One region of the Streptomyces sp. SCA2-17 genome, then DNA from elsewhere that is predicted to be linked to it. Evidence: predicted binding sites of a transcription regulator. Region 1 holds the regulator's gene; the other holds the start of a gene.
What was found. The regulator HspR, encoded in region 1, represses chaperone genes until heat shock. The targets are predictions, from matches to a motif close to TTGAGNNNNNNNNNCTCAA.
Positions count from the first base shown of each region.

Region 2: a site for HspR is predicted at 1,262-1,280, ahead of lon (endopeptidase La). Genes of this name have one in related genera too.

Region 1 covers NZ_CP117521.1:2,967,253-2,970,456, forward strand. The annotation lists gene PS271_RS13210 (AAA family ATPase) at 1-710, opposite strand, end outside; gene PS271_RS13215 (DUF4287 domain-containing protein) at 778-987, opposite strand; gene PS271_RS13220 (heat shock protein transcriptional repressor HspR) at 1,119-1,571, opposite strand; gene dnaJ (molecular chaperone DnaJ) at 1,576-2,748, opposite strand; gene grpE (nucleotide exchange factor GrpE) at 2,797-3,204, opposite strand, start outside.
Region 2 covers NZ_CP117521.1:4,382,643-4,385,846, forward strand. The annotation lists gene PS271_RS19990 (DinB family protein) at 1-18, opposite strand, end outside; gene PS271_RS19995 (helix-turn-helix domain-containing protein) at 163-1,131, shown strand; gene lon (endopeptidase La) at 1,303-3,204, shown strand, end outside.

The DNA.
Region 1 (3,204 bases):
ATGCCGACGTCGGCGGCGCGCAGCAGGGCGACGACGGACGCGGCCCGCCGCGGGTCCTGGAGCCGCAACAGGCTTCCCGGATCGGGTGAACCGTGCGCCCCGCCCGCCCGGAAGCGGACGTTCATGAACCATGCGTAGGCGGGCTGGACCTCGGCCTGCCGGGACCGCGCGGCGACCGTCAGGAACAGGGCGTTCGGCTCGGTGATGCTGCGGACGAGATCCAGCCCCGGGCGGGCCGCCCCGTCGCCGAAGCGGATGTCATCGCCCGAGCGCTGGAACACCGTCTGCCGCTCACCACCGGGATAGCGGTACAGCCATTCCTCGCGGATCCGCTCGTCGTCGAGGCTGAAGCCGTATGTGTGGCGCACGCCGTCGAGGACGAGGTCCACCACGTACCAGGACGGGGCCGCGGCGCTCACCTCGTCCAGCAGGAACGGGGACCGCACGATGCCCGCGCCCGGCTCGGCGTCCCGGTGGGACGTGCGCACCAGGCCCGCCATGAAGTGCAGGGCGTCCACGACGTTGGACTTGCCGGCGGCGTTCGCACCGAAGAGGGCGGCGATGGGAACGGCCTCGGAGCCGGTAGCGGTACCAGTACTGGTATCGGTGTCGCGCGTGGAAACGCCGTCCGCGCCGTCCATCCGGGCCAGGAGCAGCTGCTGCTCCTCCCTGATCGAGCGGTGATTCGAGACCCGGAAGCTCAGCAGCACCCGTCCACCGTACGGCCCGTGGGCGGGCGGCGACAGACACGCCACCCGAGTGGGTGGCGGAGCGGCGTCAGTCGCGGAGCTCCGCGAGGGTGTGCGCGACGAGGGCGTTGGCATGCCCGTGCCCCAGTCCGTGCTCGGCCTTCAGCCACCCGACCAGCTCCATGTGCTTCGTCAGCGACGAAGACCGGATCAGGTCCTTCCACTCGGCTATCGGCCGGCCGTACTTCTTCTCGATCGACGGGAAGTAACTGGCGGGCCCCTTAACGGTTTCAGTCATGCGCGCAGTCTGGCACCCACCACTGACAACGGCCCGGACACCGCTCTTGCCGGCTCATGCGAGCAGGGCCGGGTGAGCGTTTCACTCACCCCGCCCTGCCGGCACACCATGCGACGCGAGGCGACGCGCCGCTACTGCTGATCGCGGCGCGGGCGCCACACCACCAGTGCGCTCGTCTGCTGGACCTCCTGGTACGGGACCAGGTCGCGGCGGTAGGAGGCGTGGACCGCCGCTTCCGCCTGCTGGCGGGCCGCGGCGGCGCCCTCGACGATGCCCTGCAGTTCGGCGACGCGCGCCTTGAGCGCGGCCACCTGGTTCTCCAGCTCGATGATGCGCTTGATGCCCGCGAGGTTGATGCCCTCGTCCTGGCTGAGCTGCTGCACCTGCCGGAGCTGTTCGATGTCCCGCGCGGAGTAGCGCCGGCCGCGGCCGGCGGCGCGGTCGGGTGAGACCAGGCCGAGCCGGTCGTACTGCCGGAGGGTCTGCGGATGCAGGCCCGACAGCTGCGCGGCGACCGAGATGACATAGACCGGCGACTCGTCGGTCAGCTCGTACGGATTGCGCCGTCGGCCGGTCCCATCCATGGGGTCACGCTCCCTTCGCGGCCTGGAACAGCTCTGCCCGCGGGTCGTCGTCCGCGGTGGCCTCACGGTAGGTCTGCAGGGCTTCCCGGGCCTTGTCGCCGAGATCCTTGGGCACGGTCACCTCCACCGTGACGAGGAGGTCGCCGCGGGTGCCGTCCTTGCGCACCGCGCCCTTGCCGCGGGCGCGCATCGTGCGGCCGTTGGGCGTGCCGGGCGGCAGCTTGAGGGTGACCGGGGGGCCGCCGAGGGTCGGCACCTTGATCTCGCCGCCGAGGACCGCCTCCGGGAAGGAGACGGGCACGGTGACGGTGAGGTTGTCGTCCTTGCGGCCGAAGACCGGGTGGGTGCCGACGTGCACCACGACGTACAGATCGCCGTTGGGGCCGCCGCGCTCGCCCGGGGCGCCCTTGCCGCGCAGCCGGATCCGCTGGCCGTCAGAGACGCCGGCGGGGATGCGGACCTGCATCGTCCGGGAGGACTTGGCGCGGCCGCTGCCGTGGCAGACGTCGCAGGGGTTCTCCGGGATGAGGCCGCGGCCCTTGCAGTCGGGGCAGGGGTCGGTCATGGAGAATCCGCCGCCGGAGCCGTGCGACACCTGACCGGTGCCGACACAGGTGGGGCAGACGCGAGGAGTACCGTTTTTGTCGCCGGTGCCGGAGCAGGCCTTGCAGGCCGCCGAGGAGGACATCCGCAGGGGCACGGTGGCCCCGTCGACCGCCTCGGTGAAGTTCAGCGAGACCTCGGACTCGATGTCCTGGCCGCGGCGCGGCTGGGTGCGCGTGGCACCGCGGTTGAACAGGCCGCCGAAGACGTCGCCGAGACCGCCGCCGAAGCCGCCGCCGGCGCCGCCCCCGCCCTGGGCGCCCCCGAAGAGGTCGCCCAGGTCGAAGTTGAAGGAGCCGCCGCCCGCGCCGCCCGGCCCCGGGCGGAAGCCGCCGTTGGCGAAGAGGGCGCGGGCGTCGTCGTACTCCTTGCGCCGCTTGGGGTCGGCCAGGACGTCATTGGCCTCGGAGATCTCCTTGAAGCGCTCCTCGGCCTTGGCGTCGCCCTTGTTGGCGTCCGGGTGGTACTCGCGGGCGAGCTTCCGGTACGCCTTCTTGATCTCGGCCTCGGTGGCGTCCTTGGGGACGCCGAGGACCTTGTAGTAGTCCTTCTCCAGGAAGTCCTTCGTGCTCATCCCCGGCGTCCCTCCTTCCGTTCCCTGCGGTGATTCATCTGGTCAGCGTCAGCCCTTGTCCGGGCCACCGCTCTCCTCTTCGGAGCCGGCGGAACCGGCCGGACCGGCGTCCTCGCCCTCGCCCTTGGCGCCCTGGGCGCCCGGCTGGGGCTCGGCGACGGCGACCCGCGCGGGGCGGATCGTCCGCTCGCCGATCCGATACCCCGGCTGCAGAATCTGCACGCACGTGGTCTCGGTGACGTCCGGCGCGTAGGAGTGCATCAGCGCCTCGTGCACCAGCGGGTCGAAGGGCTCGCCCTCCTTGCCGAACTGCTGCAGTCCCATCTTGGCGACGACCGTCTCCAGCGACTCGGCGACGGACTTGAAGCCGCCGACGAGCTCGCCGTGGTCACGGGCGCGGCCGATGTCGTCGAGCGTGGGCAGGAGCTCGGACAGGAGGTTCGCGACGGCGACCTC
Region 2 (3,204 bases), 1.4 Mb from region 1:
GGGCGCGGTTGCCTTCATGGGTGTTTCCCCCGGTGTGTCATGGAAGTTGATCAAGTGCGATCAGCCTCGCACCGGCAACCGCGGCCTGACAGTGGCAGGACTGACGCGCTCCGAAAAATTCCTGCCACCTCGCCTAGCCTGTCGATCATGAGCGCCGGAACCGTGGCCGTGGCCGTGATCGACGACGACGTCCCCCTGTGGGACCTGTACGAACTGGGGGTGGTCTGCACCGTCTTCGGCATCCCGCACCCCGACCTCGCCGACCCCTGGTACGACCTGCGCGTGTGCTCCGTGGGCGGCGGCGAACCGCAGCCCGGGCCCTTCGGGCTCACGCTGCGCACCCCGTACGGCCTGGAAGGGCTGGAAGGCGCCGGCACGGTGATCGTGCCGTCGGTGCCCGAGGCGTGCGTCGAGGGCGAGCGCGAACTGCCGGCGGAGCTGCTGGAGGCCCTGCGCCGGGCCGCGGACTCCGGGGCCCGCATGGTCTCCCTGTGCGCCGGGGCCTTCGCCCTCGCGGCCGCCGGCCTCCTCGACGGCCGCCGCGTCACCGCCCACTGGATGCACACCGAGGCCCTCGCGCGCCGCCACCCGCGCGTGCGCGTGGACGACTCGGTCCTCTACGTCGACGACGGCGACGTCCTCACCAGCGCCGGCGTCACCGCGGGGCTCGACCTCTGCCTCCACCTCGTCCGCCGCGATCTCGGCGCCCACGTCGCCAACCAGCTCGCCCGCCGCCTCGTGGTGCCCGCCCACCGGCCCGGCGGACAGGCCCAGTACGTGGACCTCTCCGTGCCCGAGGCCGACGACGACAGCCTCGCCCCCGTCCTCCAGTGGGCCCGCGAGCACCTCGGCCGCCCGCTGTCCGTCGACGACCTCGCCGCCCGCGCCGGCATGAGCCCGCGCACCTTCTTCCGCCGCCTCCACGCCGCCACCGGCACGACCCCGCTGCAATGGCTCCTCACCCAGCGCCTCGCCCGCGCCCAGTCGCTCCTGGAGTCGACGGCCCTGTCCGTCGAGCGCGTCAGCGAACTGAGCGGCCTGGGCACGGCCGCCAACCTGCGCCGCCACTTCACGCTCCACTTCGGCGTGACGCCGACGGACTACCGGCGCTCGTTCCCGGCGGCCGCCTGACGCGGCGGCACGAGGGCCTGCCGGGCGGGCGGGTGCGGCTTGCCGTAGGAGCGATCGCCGCTCCGCCCTTCCGCCCGGCTGATCGCTGAGAGCGAACGCCGGGCGGGGAACATTCGCGCAGCGGCAAGCATTGAGTCGGCATAGCTCAACTTGCCTGCCTAAGGGGAGATCATGGCTTCGCTGTCCACACCGCTCACCCTGCCCGTGCTGCCGCTCGACGACGAGGTCGTGCTGCCCGGCATGGTGGTGCCGCTCGACCTGTCCGACGCCGATGTGCGCGCCGCGGTCGAGGCCGCCCAGGCCGCCGCGCGGGGGAGCGGTGGCAAGCCGCTGGTCCTGCTCGTGCCGCGCGTCGACGGGACGTACGCGGGCGCCGGCACCCTCGGCAGTGTCGAGCAGGTGGGGCGGCTCTCCGGCAGCGGCGACCCCGGCGCCCTCGTCCGCGGCGTCCGCCGCGTGCGCATCGGCGCCGGGACGACCGGCCCCGGGGCCGCGCTCTGGGTCGAGGGCACCCCCGTGGAGGAGACCGTCCCGGACCCCCTCCCCGGCGCCGTCGCCGAGCTCGCGAAGGAGTACAAGGCGCTCGCCACCAGCTGGCTCCGCCGGCGCGGCGCCTGGCAGGTCGTCGACCGCGTCCAGCAGATCGACGACATCGGCCAGCTCGCCGACAACTCCGGCTACTCGCCCTTCCTCACCGTCGCCCAGCGCGTCGAACTCCTGGAGACCGCCGACCCGGTGGCCCGCCTCAAGCTCGCCGTCGGCTGGCTCGGCGAGCACCTCGCCGAGCAGGACGTCGCCGAGTCCATCGCCAAGGACGTCCAGGAAGGCGTCGACAAGCAGCAGCGCGAGTTCCTGCTGCGCCGCCAGCTGGAGGCCGTCCGCAAGGAGCTCGCCGAGCTCAACGGCGACCCGGAGGACGAGTCCGGCGACTACCGCGCCCGCGTCGAGGCCGCCGACCTCCCCGAGAAGGTCCGCGAAGCCGCCCTCAAGGAGGTCGGCAAGCTGGAGCGGGCCTCCGACCAGAGCCCCGAAGGCGGCTGGATCCGCACCTGGCTGGACACCGTCCTGGAGATGCCCTGGAACGAGCACACGGAGGACGCGTACGACATCCCCGGCGCGAAGTCCGTCCTCGACGCGGACCACGCGGGCCTGGAGGACGTCAAGGAGCGGATCACCGAGTACCTGGCGGTGCGCAAGCGGCGCGCCGACCGGGGGCTGGGCGCGGTCGGAGGGCGGCGCGGGGGCGCGGTGCTCGCGCTCGTCGGCCCGCCCGGCACCGGAAAGACGAGCCTCGGCCAGAGCGTCGCCCGCGCCATGGGCCGCAAGTTCGTGCGCGTCGCCCTCGGCGGCGTCCGCGACGAGGCCGAGATCCGCGGCCACCGCCGCACGTACGTGGGCGCGCTGCCCGGCCGCATCGTGCGGGCGGTCAAGGAGGCCGGCTCGATGAACCCGGTCGTGCTCCTCGACGAGATCGACAAGGTCGGCTCCGACTTCCGCGGCGACCCCGCCGCGGCCCTCCTGGAGGTCCTCGACCCGGCGCAGAACCACACCTTCCGGGACCACTACCTGGAGGTCGAACTCGACCTGTCGGACGTCGTGTTCCTGGCGACCGCCAACGTCCTGGAGGCCATCCCCGAAGCCCTCCTGGACCGCATGGAGCTCGTCCGTCTCGACGGCTACACCGAGGACGAGAAGGTCGTCATCGCCCGCGACCACCTGCTGCCCCGGCAGCTCGACCGGGCGGGCCTCGAACCCGGCGAGGTCGTGATCGAGGACGGCGCGCTGCGCCGCCTCGCCGGCGAGTACACGCGCGAGGCGGGCGTGCGGAACCTGGAGCGCTCCGTGGCCCGGCTGCTGCGCAAGGTCGCGGCCCGGCACGAACTGGGCGAGCAGGAGCTGCCGTTCACCATCGGCGCGGAGCAGCTGCGCCCGCTGATCGGCCGGCCGCACCACACCCCGGAGTCCGCGCAGGACCCGGCCGAGCGGCGCACGGCCGTGCCCGGCGTCGCGACCGGGCTCGCGGTGACGGGCGCGGGCGGCGACGTCCTCTTCGTCGAGGCGTCGCTGGCCGAC